DNA from 2 places in the Paenibacillus sp. FSL R7-0313 genome. Region 2 is predicted to be linked to the other one. Evidence: predicted binding sites of a transcription regulator. Region 2 holds the regulator's gene; the other holds the start of a gene.

Region 1 (7,829 bases), 1.9 Mb from region 2:
TCAGAGATATGACGATAACCGTCCTTGCGCAGTAACTCACGCAGTCCGGCATGAATACGCCGATTCACCTCAGGTCCTTCGTAGATTAATGCTGTATATATTTCGACCAGACTTGCTCCGGCTTTAATTTTCTCGTATGCATCTTCACTTGTGAAAATGCCACCTGAACCGATGATCGGAAGTTTGCCTTCGGTCTGACGATAGATCTGGCGAATAATCTCCGTAGAACGCTCACGTAGAGGTTTACCGCTCAGACCGCCAGTCTCTTTTGCATGTTGGTGGGAAAGTCCTGTACGACTGATGGTTGTGTTCGTTGCAATAATGCCAGCAACACCGCTGTCTGCAATTGTGCGAACCATATATTCAAGTTCCTGATCATTCACATCCGGTGCAATCTTCACCAGAACGGATTTGGCCGCTCCGCCCGCTCGTGCATGCTGCACGTTCATCTCGTTCATAACCGCAGCGAGCAGTTCCTTCAATTCATTCCCATGTTGCAGATTACGCAAATCCGGTGTATTTGGTGAACTGATATTAACCACGAACAGATCAGCATAATCGTATAGTGCCTGAATGCACTTCGAATAGTCCAAGTGAGCTTCCTCATTAGACGTTGCCTTATTCTTGCCGATGTTAACAGCCACTGGAATACGCCGATCCTGTAGACGTGAAAGTTCTCCTGCCATGGCTTCCGCACCAAGATTGTTGAAGCCCATTCGGTTCACCAAAGCCTCATCTGGAGGCAAACGGAACAGTCGTGGTTGATCGTTACCTGGTTGTGCAAGTGGTGTCACGGTTCCCACTTCCATGAATCCAAATCCGATGGAAGAAAAGCCCGTTACGGCCTGCCCGTTTTTGTCCAGACCCGCAGCCAGACCAACAGGTGTAGGGAAATGACACCCAAACATGTCAACAGCCAGATCAGACGTTTCACGAACGCCGTACATCACACGTAGTCCGGAAGGAACCGGACGGATGCTGCCCACGCCACTAAGGCCGCCAATAATCAGATGATGGGCCTGTTCAGGGTCCATTTTGAACAACAAAGGTTTAGCAAGACTTCTGTATAACAAATCACTCACTCCGTTCTGGTCCGGTACGCCAAAAAGCCGTTGTCCGTCTTTTCATATGTAAAAAACACTCTACACACAAGTCTATCTGTTTCTTATTAAAAAGGAAAGTAGTTTGCGCATAGACAGCACAAATCGAATAATACAAAATGCTCACAAGAAATCCACCCGCCCACTGGAAATGACGAGTTGAATTCTTTACAATGAGAGCATGGTTACTCTACACCAGTTCTATTCCAATAAGGAGGAATAACTCATGGCTCCCAAACGTAAACCACCTGCATTACAGCAAAAGAAAGAAGAAGTGAATCGCAAAGCCATTGCATGGACAGCAGCCAGTGTAGGCGGCTTGATCATCATCATTGGTGCTCTTATCATTATTGCCAACATGTAGATGATTCAGGCTGAATCCATCTGATTCTACATATCCAACAGATCAATTCAGCCAGTGATACGTTTTGTTCGGATTATTCTGCTTTGGAACAAGTGTATGCTGATAACGCTGCTTTGCTTCTGGAACAAGCGTCAGATCTGGCAGTACATCTTCTCCAATGCGTACCGGAGTGCCTTGCGGAGCAAGAGCGAATAACTCTTCTACATCTCCTGTACGCATTCTCACACATCCAAGGGACTCATCCAGTCCGATACTGTCTGGCTCGTTGGTCCCGTGGATGGCATAATTTGTACTCGAGAGTTGCATACCTCTGCTTCCAAACTCACCGTTCGAGCGCCCATTCGGATTGACCACTTTATCTGTGATGATAAATGAACCCTCCGGGGTTCGATCACCGCCAAGTCCCACATCATACATACGAACAATGGTATCCCCACTAATTAATGCAAGTTTATGTTTATCCTTATCAATGACAATCTCCAGCGGTTCCTGCAAAAAAGGCTGACCTCCCAGGGTATCTGCAAAAGCGGCATTTTTGCCTTGAGACGAATTCGAAGTCGTTGAACCATTCTCTTTACCACTTGAATCGTTCTTTCCTTCCTGTGCCTTTCCTTGATGCAAAGCTAACAGCTTCGGAAACATCTCGGTCATCCCTGGCGCAGTCTCGCCCAGAATATTATTCGGAAATGGCTGGGCCATTTGCGTTACACTCTTGGGCCAAGCGTCATTTTTTTTGCGATAGGCAACGATTGCACTTGATAATGATGCAGCCGCTTCCTGCTTGGCGGTCCACGCCATAGCCATCTTTTTGATTTTCGGCGTGACTTCAGGAGGTTCACAGTTACATTGCTTGGCATCATAACTCTGTGCAGTTAATTTACCTTTTGTATTGGTTTGTACTATGTATTTCACAGGCATATTTCGCTTCCATAAAGACCAGTCATCCGAGGTTTGCATACCCAGTACAGCAGAGGTCTCTACTTTTGGGCCAGACCCGGACCAGGCAGCTGCGAGCGCAGTCTCGCCATGGTTGCCTCCACCAAATGCCGCAGCAGTAAACACATTACTTGGTGGCGCGGATGCAGTCACAGCCTGTTTATCCGCTTCTATAGGCGCTTCGATGTCATCTGTGGATTCCAGTGCTGCTGACAGTGCGTCGGCCGCTTCACGACTGAACCCCGGAGCGTCTGCAGGTGGCAGACCTGCCAGCACAAGCAGCATGAACAACGTAAGCCACATTTTGCGTCTACGTTGTTTTTTCTCTTTTTGCTCAGACATCTCCACCAGTTTCTCCTGATAGTCTACCCAGATGTCAGCAGGAGCTTTACTGCGTTCAAATGCTTCGTAAACCTCGCCCGCTTGCTGAAAACAATAATTGGCTTTGGCCTCCTGTCCTTCGCCCAAATACTCCTTTCCAAGCAAGTACCAAGCCATTTTATTGTCGGGATGTTTCTTGACATATGTTCTTAGATGAGTATTTTGCATCCGATCCTCCACTATTTCGCCTTTTTCCGTATATCCATATATATCGGCATAACATGGCGTTGAATCCATAGGACTTGAGTACCCGGTGGAAAAAAGGGTTTTCGACAATAATCGTCCTTGATCCACAGGTCATAAGATCACAGTTAAATGAAAACAAAAAAAGCACCTTCCCTTGTCGTAAAGACAAAAGAAAGTGCTCTGTGTTCATGCAAGAAATACTTAACCCTCTTTATTAAAAGGCTCATCCGCTACTTTAATTGAATCTGTAGGGCAGCCATCGCATGCATCCTGCATATCGTCAAACAAGTCGTCTGGAATAGCTTTGATACCATGGTTAGCATCGCCGTCAAAGATAACTTCTGCCAAACCTTCATCATCGTAATCGTAGATGTCAGGAGCTGTTGCTCCACAAGCGCCACATGCGATGCATGTGTCTTTTTCAACCCAAGTATATTTACTCATTTACATTCTCTCCTCCTAAAATTCGAAACGTACAGTGTTTTTATCTAGAAACATATTAATACAAAGTAAGGATAATTACAAATCATTTTGCAACCACAAGTCTCTATTATCCCTTATTTAATCAAGACTTTGCAAGTTATCTTTTTGCAGGGAAGTACCGCGCACTTTATGATTGCGAAGCAGCACGGAAGGATCATCTCCAAGCATGCCAGCGGTCACAACAGCATTCTCACCAAATTTATCACGTAACTGATCCATAATCCGAATCAGATTGTCCTTCTTGGGCTTCTGCTCATATTCGAACAAGTCCATCTGCACAGCGGATTCTTCTCTTGGAATCAGGTTTTGAAGTGTCACACCCAGCATACGGACAGGCTTGCCACTACCCCAATGCTTCTCAAATAGTTTACAGGCTTCACGGTAAATGACCGTTGCATCCTCCGTAGGAACTTCCATTAGACGTGATCGGGTGATTGTCTTCATATCCGGTGTGCGGATCGTAATCTGAATACCCTGGCTGAACATTTCGTGCTTGCGCAATCTTCTGGCCACCTGGTCACTTATATTGAGGAATACCCGATGAATCTCATTCATATCCGATACATCCGCCGGTAGAGTGGTTGTATGCCCAATGGATTTATTAGCTTCCCGTTCCGCGTGAACTGCGGAATGGTTAATGCCATTCGCAGAATTTTTGAGCCATGTTCCATTAACTCCGAATAGTTCGGTCAACATGTTCTCATCCGACTTGGCCAATTGACCAATCGTTTCAATGCCCAATTTTTTCAGCTTTTCAGCCGTTTTTTTGCCAATGCCAAACATCTCGTTACATGGTCTGTGCCAAAGAATCCGTGGTACGTCTCTCATGCGTAAAATGGAGATACCATTCGGTTTTTTCAGATCCGAAGCCATTTTCGCCAATAATTTGTTGGGTGCAATGCCAATGGAACATGGCAGCCCCAATTCATCCTTAATTCTACGCTGAATGCTCTCCGCAATCTCCATTGGATTCCCGAATTGCCTTGAACCTGTAATATCAAGATAACATTCATCAATGGATGTAGCCTCAAGTTGAGGCGTATAACTATACGCAATCTGCATGAACGCTCTTGAATATTGACGATATAAATGAAAATCAGGACGAATCACAATGAGATCAGGGCACTTTTTCATGGCTTGGTGGACAACCATACCTGTTGAGATGCCTCGATTACGAGCGGCATATGAGCAGGTTACAATTACACCCTTTCGCAGTTCACTGCTGCCCGCAACGGCCGTTGCTTTTCCTCTATATAAATCTGGTTCCTCGGCTTCATGTACAGAGCAGTAGAAAGCATTCATATCGACATGCAGAATCACCCGTCCGGCTGTAGGGTAGTATTGATCCACATTCGCTGGAGGATTGCCGTCTGAAGACATCATGAACCCCCGCCCTTTCTTGCACACTAATTAATGAAACGAATTTCTTTCTTCTATAGTATATCAAACCCATTATGTTAATTCAGTCACGAACATTTATTTTCTGCGAGAACTGATCAGAGACCGAATAATTAACCAGCCTACACTCACAAAAAGGATCAATGTGATCAGGGCAATAACCGTATTTTCCCATACAAAACTCAAAATCAACCCTCCTTTTCTTCCATATATTCCAATTAAAACTCAATAATAAATTATAACATACATCCGGATTATGATTAACATCCTTCTTTTTGCTCTAAAATCCGTTAATTGTTACATGAAACTGCGATTTCTATGTAGCATTTGGCTATAATGGTGCTATAATAATTAATTATACAAATTGACGACTTTAGGACAAATCAGCGCATTGAGTTTAACACAGTGTAGCGTTGCCGAATCGAAGGATTCGTCCACTAACGTACTTAACAGCTTTTCCCAACTTACAATCCAAACTTTTAAAAGAGCGCTTTATCTCAAAGGAGGATCTTCATGTCAAAGGCCATTTCCATCTTCGATACGACTTTACGTGACGGCACACAAGGGGAGGGTATCAGCTTATCGGCAGACGACAAACTCAAAATTGCCAAGAAGCTTGATGACCTGGGTGTCCATTATATTGAAGGCGGAATTCCCGGCAGCAATACCAAGGACATTGAGTTTTTCAAAAGAGTCAAGGAATTAAACCTGAACGCAAAGGTTGTTGCTTTTGGCAGTACCCGCCGTAAAGGCAGCATTGCTAGTGAAGACGCCAACCTGAAGCGCATGATCGAATCTGGTGCTCAGGCTGCAACTTTGGTCGGTAAATCATGGGACTTCCATGTGCATACCGCTTTGCAGACTACATTGGAAGAAAACTTGTCCATGATCTATGATTCCATCGCCTATCTGAAACAGAATGGCATGGAAGTGATCTTTGATGCAGAACACTTCTTTGACGGATTCAAACATAACCCGGAGTATGCTCAAGCGGTCTTGACCAAGGCTCACGAAGCTGGAGCGGACTGGCTCGTCATGTGTGATACCAACGGCGGGACGATGCCAAACGAGGTGCACGAGATCGTATCCACACTGCATAGAAGCCTGCCTCATGCACATCTCGGCATCCATACACATAATGATTGTGAACTGGCCGTGGCCAACACACTCAGCGCTGTACAAGCCGGAGCCCGTCAGGTTCAAGGAACGATGAACGGTTATGGGGAGCGTTGCGGTAACGCCAATCTCGCATCCATTATCCCGAACCTGCAACTGAAGCTTGGCTATGAATGTGTTACTGAGGATTCCATGAGACAACTTACAAACGTGGCTCGTTATGTTAGCGAGATTGCCAATGTGAATATGCCGATTAATCAGCCTTATGTCGGCAATGCTGCTTTTGCTCACAAAGGTGGAATTCACGTCTCTGCCATCCTGCGGGATTCACGTACCTATGAACACATCGTGCCTGAACTGGTTGGTAACAAGCAACGTGTACTGGTCTCGGAACTTGCCGGACAAAGTAACATTGTATCCAAAGCTCAGGAACTGGGGCTTGAGTTCGATCCAAGCAGTGCCAATTCACGTCAGATTATTGAGAAGATCAAAGACCTGGAGCATCAGGGTTACCAGTTCGAAGGTGCTGATGCTTCGCTTGAATTGTTAATTCGTGAAGCGAACGGTGACATGAAAGAATTGTTCAAGTTTGAATCATTCAAAATGCTTGTGGAGAAAACGGCGGGCAAATCCGTTGTTTCTGAAGCTTTTGTCAAACTTAATGTAGCTGGAACAAGTGTGTATACCGCTGCTGAAGGTAACGGTCCGGTGAACGCACTCGATAACGCTCTGCGGAAAGCATTGGTGCAATACTTCCCTTCACTTGCCAATATGCATCTGTCAGACTACAAAGTACGTGTACTGGATGAGAAAGATGCCACAGCCGCCAAAGTTCGTGTATTGATCGAATCCAAAAATACGGAGAACACATGGAACACTGTCGGTGTATCCGAGAACGTAATTGAAGCAAGTTGGGAAGCTCTTGTACACAGTTTCCGCTATGCTTTGCTTCAAGAAAAATTGCAGGATGAGCCGGGCACACTCCCTATTCCTGCTCATGGGATAAGCAACCACTAATAACGCTTATTTCCCGGAAAATATAAAGAAGCCCTGCACCCATGATTCATGGATGCAAGGGCTTCTTTCTTTGCAGAAAATTAATTTGCAACTAGCTCTTTAATCTTACGTTCCAACTCTTTCTCGGGTAATATGCCCAGAACAATCTCCTGTATAACTCCTCTGGAGTCAATCAGAACATTCGTTGGAAAAGCCACCCCATTGTATTGAGCGTACACTGTCCCCTTCTCATCCAAGGGAATAGGGAATGTCAGTTGGTACTCATCCACAAAAGCTTTGGCATCTTTGAGTTTATCGTATGACGTTACATTAACCCCATACATGTCAAGCTTATCCTTGTATTTCGCAGCCATTCTGTTCAGCTCTGGAGCTTCCTGCTTACACGGCTCACACCAGGATGCCCAGAAACTGACGAACGTAGCCTTATCTTTGGCACCGCCCACACTGTACGTTTTCCCATCCATTGCTGTCAGAGAAAAAGCAGGCGCCAGAAGACCCGCACGTGGTCCCGTCTCTGTAGGCATCGGTTCTTCCTGCTTAAAGACGGCTGCAATGCCGTCACCCGCATTCTGGGCCAGTGCAATACCAACCAGCAAGACAACACCAAGGAGTATGTATATGTTTCGTTTCATAACCCGCCACCCTTTTATATAATTAGCATATTGAAACTGAAACCGTAATTTCTGCACATGCTAAATGTTTATCACGCTCTATCACAGTTGACCAGAACATGATTGCCAAATGTTCTCTTTATTATTGTACCCTTTTCCTTTAAAATTTTACAATCCGCATTACAGAAAATAAAATGAAAAAGGACTCCTGCCTAAGCAGGAGCCAAAGAGAGAGGG
Region 2 (7,829 bases):
CAGCTTTATCGATTGGTACGAAGCAAAACATGCTGGAAGCGGAAAAGCATCTTATGCAATTGACAAGCATGAAAATAAGAAAGGGCCTTTCAAGAGCCGTAAGTACTAGATCCTATATGATCGGGTTCTGACGTTTGAGGTAAGTGAATAATAAAGATAGTTATTCTCCAACGTTTATTCTGATGGGTCATATAGATGTCCCTGTAATAAAAGAAGGGTTCTGATTGAATTCAGAAGCCTTCTTTTATTATTGTTATATTTAATATACGTGAATTTCTTATGGTTACAAAATTACTCCATTTTCGTTACGTAACCTTCATAGTTTCCGTAATATAATCCGTTTGAATAGGTAGTAGATGCTAGATTGAGTACTCCATACCAAACTCCATCAGCATAAGTATATGTCTTTGGAACATATTTTGCATCTCCATACTTATTGTTAGCATCTGAATATCTCACATATTTTTGCGTCGCCTGAATCGTAACACTTTGTGCAGTTACAGAACCTTGAACAGAAGATGAGGCAGAAGCAAGTGATGCTGGAACAGCAATACTTGCTACAATAGCAGTGAGCGCTCCAATTGTGGCTAGTTTCTTTTTCATGTAAATACCTCCTGAATTTTTTTGAATGAATTATAAAACTTTACTTTCTAAAAATACCATATAATTCAATGTAAAATTATGACATATATCACGTTGTGATTTGTATTTCATCCCCTTGCAGATCTGCTAACGTATCTTTCAAAAATTCCTCTAACTAATTAAGTAATATATCCAATCTAAACAGATTTGGACGATCATGAAATGCAGCGGATCAGTGAGATACTAGATGACTTTTTTTAATAGAAGTAGTACAAGTTGATTTGATATTATTTAACCCTTTCTTCGAAGACCGCTCTCATGAGTAGTTGTTGGATTAAAATCTGCTCGTTGTGAAGTTGTGGCCGGGAATGGATAAATCGTCTGAAATAAAATTGTCAAAAAATGTATCTTGATTCTTCTTCATTAGCCCACGTAACAATTTTGTGTTTATCTGTGACCAAGGCTTACCATTATAACAAACACAATCGTTCGTCGATTTAGATAATCGCAAAACTCACTTTTCATTAATGTTAAACTGTCTGAAGCAAAAGTTCTAAATCAAGCCTCCTTAGAAATTCTAATAGCCACGACATAGTAGCAAGTACTATCATTCATTCTTTCAAAATTCCAACCATCGTCCAATATATACAAATGGATGTTTCATTTGTATGTTGAAAGTTTCATATAGAAGAGGTATACTTTAATTAAATTTTGAGCAATTTAATTTTAAATAATTAATTGGAGATGTTAATATGGATCAAGCAAAACAACTAGTGACAGAACAACGTACATTTTTTTATACAGGACAAACTAAAAATATCGAGTATCGGATTAATGCGCTTCAACAGCTTAGAAAAGGAATTGAAAAGTATCAGCAACGGATTCAAGATGCACTTCGGGCAGATTTGAACAAATCAGAGGCGGAAGCTTACGGTTCAGAGATTCGTATTGTTTTGGGTGAACTGGATTTTGCATTAGAACACCTGCAGGAATGGGCTGCACCCAAACAAGTCCCAACCAATCCGGCTATGCCGGATGGGGTCAGCACCATTTATCCTGAACCATACGGAGTGGCGCTTATTATTGCACCTTGGAACTATCCTTTCCAATTGGCCTTCGGTCCACTGATTGGAGCAATTGCAGCCGGTAACTGTGCAGTTATCAAGCCTTCTGAATTAACACCAGCCGTATCTCGTCTGACGTATGATCTGATTCAGGAGATCTTCCCTCAGGAGTATATCGCAGTTATGGAAGGGGAAGTCGAGGCCAGCACAGCATTGTTGAAAGAGAAGTTTGATTATATTTTCTTCACAGGAAGCACAGGTGTTGGTCGCATTGTTATGAAGGCAGCTGCGGAGCACTTGACTCCTGTAACTCTTGAGTTGGGCGGTAAAAGTCCTGCTATTGTCCATAGCGATGCAGATCTGAAGCTGGTGGCTCAGCGTATTGTTCGTGGTAAGTTCCTGAATGCAGGCCAAACTTGCGTTGCTCCGGATTATTTGCTTGTACATGAACAAGTTCATGACGAATTGATCAATCTGATTGGCGCAGAGATCAAAGATAAATTTGGGAACGATGTGTTACAGAACGCTGATTTCCCGCATATTGTCAATGCTCGTAACTTTGATCGGTTATTGAAATTCCTCACAGATGGCAAAACGCTGATAGGTGGACGATCTGTACGTGAGCAGTTGCTGATTGAGCCAACTGTACTTGGAGATGTGAACTGGGAATCAGCTGTAATGCAAGAAGAGATCTTCGGTCCGATTCTTCCTGTATTTACGTACAGTGATCTGAACCCTATGCTGGATGAGATTGTTCGCCGGCCAAAACCATTGGCGCTATATCTCTTCACACAGGATGAGCAACTACAGGATCAGGTTCTGAATCAAGTATCCTTCGGTGGGGGTTGTATTAATGACACACTTTCTCATATGACTTCACACTATCTCCCGTTTGGTGGTGTAGGAGAGAGCGGTATGGGCTCATATCACGGGCAACAGAGCTTTGATGTGTTCTCGCATCACAAGAGTGTTCTGAAACGCAGTGAATAATTAGCCGCTAAAATAATATAAACATGAAAAAAAGAGGTTGTCCTGTTGATCAGGACAACCTCTTTCGTATTTCATTACATCTAGTTTTGTTACTCAAGTTAAATATTAATGAATATCTCGGAAAAGGCCAATGACTTTACCCAGAATACTAACATGTTTCAAACGTAAAGGTTCGAAGGTCGCATTCTCCGGTTGAAGGCGAATATGATCTTTTTCTTTATAGAACGTTTTCACTGTAGCTTCATCGTCTTCAGTCATTGCTACGACGATATCACCGTTATCAGCAGTTTGCTGTTGACGGACAATAACATAATCACCGTTAACGATTCCAGCTTCCACCATACTATCTCCGACTACTGAAAGCATAAACACTTTCTGTTCGCCTACATAATGTGTAGGAAGAGGGAAGTAGTCTTCAATGTTCTCGGTTGCAGTGATTGGAACCCCGGCTGTAACCTTACCAACGACAGGAATACGTGCAACGCTATGAGCAAATTGATGAGAATGCTCAGATTCTTCCTGGCTCAAAAGCTCAATGGCTCTTGGCTTGGTAGGGTCGCGTCGGATCAAACCTTTTTTCTCCAAACGATCCAAATGTCCATGTACTGTTGAGCTGGAAGCAAGTCCAACAGCTTCACCAATTTCCCGTACGGAAGGAGGATACCCCTTCAACCGGACTTCATTTCGTATAAACTCCAGAATAGCCTGCTGCCTGCTGGATATCTTCGACATACCGTATCAACCCCATTTTAGTAACGTTTGGGAAAATTATAACATAGAACCTCCGTTCGTACAAACATAAGTTCTAAATAAAATGGCATTAAATCAGTGTTTTTTAACTTATAGATCAGAAATTGTCCAAAAGTCAGAGCATAATACTGCAAATGCTTTGCAAAAGGAAGTGAAATAAGATATTTCTCCTTCAAAAAAGAAGCGAACAATTGTTCTAAAAATCTATTGAACAAAACAAGTGTTCGTGTTATATTGATTTCAAGAGATAGGAACAAACGTTTGGAGGCGGGTATTTAATGAGATATTCTACTTATCAAAGCATTTATGAACCAATGAATTCGGAACTGGTGAAGTCTAACATAGGGAACTACAAGAAGGTTTTAGCACGTTTCAAGATTTCTTCATGGATGTTAAAGGTAGCCATTACTTCTTTGATTATATTTATTGGATGCAGCACTGTTTTAACTGTATTTGCTGGCAATGAGAATGATGTTCTGCCTGGAGGAAAGATAGCCGTTTCACAAGGGGAAACATTATGGAGTATTTCTTTGGAACATAAACCTACGAATATGGATACACGTATTTATATAGAAGCAATTAAGAAAGTGAATCAACTTCATACAACTTCCATCCAAGTGGGACAAGTACTAGCTCTACCGCAATTTGCAGAATAAAATGCACATCAATGAGTGTTAACGCGTGTCAGCTTGACAAGCTGCCTTTATAATGGCAAAGTTAATATGACTTTGTATTTTTGGAGGGGACAAGCTTGGATATAGATAGTCTGGTAGCACGCATTAACGAATTGGCTCGTAAGCAAAAGTCCACTGGATTGTCGGAGGAAGAACTTGCTGAACGTGCCGAGCTAAGAGAGATTTATTTGAGTAATATTCGCAGCAATTTCAGACAACAACTGGATACCATTGAGATTGTTGATGATGAGAATGACAAAGGCCACCAAGGCAAACTCAAACACTAACGAAACCTAATGATATCATTATGATATTTAGGTTTCTTCCTGTTATTTTGAGTGTGCAATTTATAGGGGGAAATGTTGGTTTGCAATTATGTAAGCCGATACAAAGACACATAAGGGGGATTCTCATGTCGCGTTCGTTCGAGAGAACGGTTAAGAAAAATTCCAAGCAGTTAAATCAGCAACGCAAAAAAAGTGGTCAACCAATCACAGGTACACCAGGTGAAGAAGTCTTTAAGGGACGCAGCCTGTTGTTCCCTATATTTTTGATCGGTCTCGCCTTTTTGTATCTGTTTATGAGCACGTTCCTTGTGCAAGCTCCGATGACAACCTGGGACTGGGTGACAATGCTGCTTTACGTATTTTTGGCAGTCATCTTTATGCTTCGCCGTCCATACATCAAGATTAGCAGTAATCGGATTATAACGACGAAGGGTAATCGTGAACGTTCAATCGGGGTTGACGATATTGTCAAATTCAGAATTGAACCAGGTACAGTTGTTATCGAACATAACAGTCGCGGAAAAAGATGGGTGTTTACCAAGTTATTGAACCGTTACGATACAGATGCGATTGCAGAACGTTTGCTGAAGTTTGCAAAAGCACACCAGATCACCGTGGAAACCGTCGAAAAGTAATTATTGCATAAAGGGGTAGATGATCGGAATGGCATTAAAAGCGATTTTGTTCGACCTAGATGATACTTTATTATGGGATGAGCGTAGTGTTCGAGAAGCTTTTCATGAGACTTGTCTAATCGCAGCGAAAGAGACTGGGGTCAAACCAGAAGAACTTGAAGAAGCTGTTCGTAATGAAGCACGTGGACTGTATGAATCATATGAAACCTTTCCTTTTACCAAAATGATTGGAATCAATCCGTTTGAAGGCCTTTGGGCTAACTTTACTGGTGGGGATCAACCTGAGTTCCGTCAGTTGGAACAGCTTGCTCCAGTTTACCGTAAAGAATCCTGGCGTCGTGGCTTGTTGAAGTTGGGTATAGATCGGGAAGATCTTGCTGAACAACTGGCCGCACAGTTTGGAGTAGAACGGAGATCCAGACCACATGTATACGAAGAAACGATGGATACCTTGCGCCAGTTACAAGGAAAGTACAAACTTTTGTTGTTAACGAACGGTTGTCCTGCTTTGCAACAAGAGAAGTTGGATGGTGTACCTGAATTGACTCCTTTCTTTGATGAGATTATTATCTCGGGTAACTTCGGAAAAGGAAAACCAGATCCGTCGATATTTGAACATGCTTTGAATAAACTGGGTGTTAAACCCGAAGAGAGCATGATGGTTGGAGACAAGTTAACGACTGATATTCGTGGTGCTTTATCATCTGGCATCCAATCCGTATGGATTAACCGTGAGCATAAGACCAACAAAGAAACGTATGCGCCAGACCATGAAATAACGCATTTATCGGAATTAAATCAGCTTATTGCTAATTTCTAAGCAGATCAGCTATAACATCTTTCCTCAGCACCCTGAAACATTGGAAGCTTCAATGAACGATGATGTCGTTCTTGAAGTTACCAATGTTTTTTTATTTGAGCTTGTTGACTGAATTACCTTGTTAAAAGAGATCTCCATTTTTTTTTACTAAAAGTTATTGAAATTAGGGGGAAGCTGGATTAGAATATAACTAACATACTAGTATGACTAGTATTTAGATTGTCCTAAAGCAATTTCTTTTTGACTTACTTCATTAAAATGGAAGCAGGGAGTTATTGCTAATTATTTTATATTGATTGTAAGCGCTTAATATTTTGAAAAAGCTTCTTTTGATTTGGAGATCACACCACTTAGTAAGTGCTAATTAATGATGTGAAGCACCTTGGATTGTGTGATTCTACATAATACATCAAATTGATATCGCTTACATTTGGTAATTGTCTATTTCGTAGTGGGGGTGAAGTTGAAGGATTGGTTGTCTTCTACAAGAGGAGAAACGATGGGAGTTGTACATGAATTACTCTTACTTATCAAGTCCTGGATCGGAGTGAAAACACATGGAGTCGGAAACCGCTAAAACAACGTTAACCATGACATCTTTACGTAAAGAGAGCAGATTACGAACGGCAGCAACATTGTTCCGCAAAGACTGGCAGTTGTATTCACTATTAATCCTTCCCATCATCTATCTACTTATCTTTAAATATGGGCCGATGATTGGTAATGTGATTGCGTTCAGACGTTTTGTTCCCGGGGGAAGTATATTTGGAGAAACGTGGGTTGGATTAAGATACTTCAAAATGTTCATTGAGGACCCTACCTTCTGGAGAGTATTTGGTAATACGCTGATGTTAGGCGGACTTGCGTTGCTCTTTACATTCCCGGTTCCAATCATTTTTGCCTTGATGCTTAACGAAGTGAAAAGTAAACGATTCAAAAAGTTTGTACAGACCGCGTCTTATCTGCCTCATTTTCTGTCCATCGTTATCGTTGCGGGTATGATCCTGCAGCTGACAGCAGTGAATGGTTCCATTAATGGACTGGTGGCTTTCTTCACCGGAGACAATATTCCTTTTATGCAGCGGGCTGAGTGGTTCAGAACAATCTATATCACTTCTGAGGTATGGCAGGGTATGGGTTGGGGAGCGATTCTGTATCTGGCTGCACTGACAACCATTGATGATTCTTTGTACGAAGCTGCGCGTATCGATGGTGCCAATCGATGGAAGCAAACGATTCATGTAACGATACCAGGGATCTTGCCCACGATTGTGACGTTATTGATTTTGAACATGGGTAATTTCCTGGCTGTTGGATTTGAAAAAATCTTACTCTTGTACAATCCGCTGATCTACGAGACATCTGATGTGATCTCCACTTACCTGTATCGGGTCGGACTGGAATCCAGTAACTTCAGTTATGCTACCGCAATTGGCTTGTTCGAATCGCTGATCGGTCTGATTCTGGTGTTCTCCGTAAATGCCATCTCACGCAGACTGACACAAAGAAGCTTATGGTAAAGGAGGAGCATCATGCAGGAATCCAGATCTTACAAGGTGTTTAAAGTATTCAATGTTATCTTTCTGCTGTTCGTGGTATTTATAACGCTCTATCCATTTTTAAATGTCGTGGCACAATCCTTCAGTAGTGAGTCCTATATTAATTCGGGCAAGGTTAGTCTGTTCCCAAGAGGATTCAATGTAGAGACATACAAGACCATCTCACGTGACAGCATGTTCTGGACCAACTATAAAAACACGATTATCTACACTGTAGTAGGTACGTTAATCTCAATGTTCATGACGACCATTTTCGCATATGCCCTATCCAAAAAGAGGTTGATGGGTCGCAAGTTTCTGACGATGTTTGCCGTATTCACCATGTTCTTCAGTGGTGGATTGATTCCAAACTATGTGTTGATTAATTCCCTTGGGTTCAATAACACCATGTGGGCACTTGTTGTTCCTGGCGCAATTAGCATATACAACATGCTGATCATGAAGTCATTTTTTGAAAATATGCCTGAA

The links. Region 2 encodes LexA, which represses DNA repair genes until DNA is damaged. Its sites were predicted from a motif close to CGAACATATGTTCG; they were not measured.
Region 1: a site for LexA is predicted at 4,920-4,933, ahead of NSQ38_RS25625 (DNA polymerase IV). Genes of this name have one in related genera too.

What each region holds. Positions count from the first base shown of each region.
Region 1 covers NZ_CP150219.1:5,902,972-5,910,800, forward strand. Annotated here, with positions in the region: gene NSQ38_RS25605 (quinone-dependent dihydroorotate dehydrogenase) at 1-1,073, opposite strand, end outside; gene NSQ38_RS25610 (hypothetical protein) at 1,327-1,464, shown strand; gene NSQ38_RS25615 (L,D-transpeptidase family protein) at 1,507-2,949, opposite strand; gene NSQ38_RS25620 (ferredoxin) at 3,169-3,411, opposite strand; gene NSQ38_RS25625 (DNA polymerase IV) at 3,529-4,830, opposite strand; gene cimA (citramalate synthase) at 5,362-6,981, shown strand; gene NSQ38_RS25635 (TlpA disulfide reductase family protein) at 7,062-7,613, opposite strand.
Region 2 covers NZ_CP150219.1:4,051,756-4,059,584, forward strand. Annotated here, with positions in the region: gene NSQ38_RS17820 (hypothetical protein) at 1-109, shown strand, start outside; gene NSQ38_RS17825 (hypothetical protein) at 292-603, opposite strand; gene NSQ38_RS17830 (aldehyde dehydrogenase) at 1,335-2,636, shown strand; gene lexA (transcriptional repressor LexA) at 2,742-3,368, opposite strand; gene NSQ38_RS17840 (LysM peptidoglycan-binding domain-containing protein) at 3,665-4,042, shown strand; gene NSQ38_RS17845 (DUF896 domain-containing protein) at 4,138-4,347, shown strand; gene NSQ38_RS17850 (hypothetical protein) at 4,473-4,982, shown strand; gene NSQ38_RS17855 (HAD family hydrolase) at 5,011-5,802, shown strand; gene NSQ38_RS17860 (ABC transporter permease subunit) at 6,360-7,322, shown strand; gene NSQ38_RS17865 (carbohydrate ABC transporter permease) at 7,335-7,829, shown strand, end outside.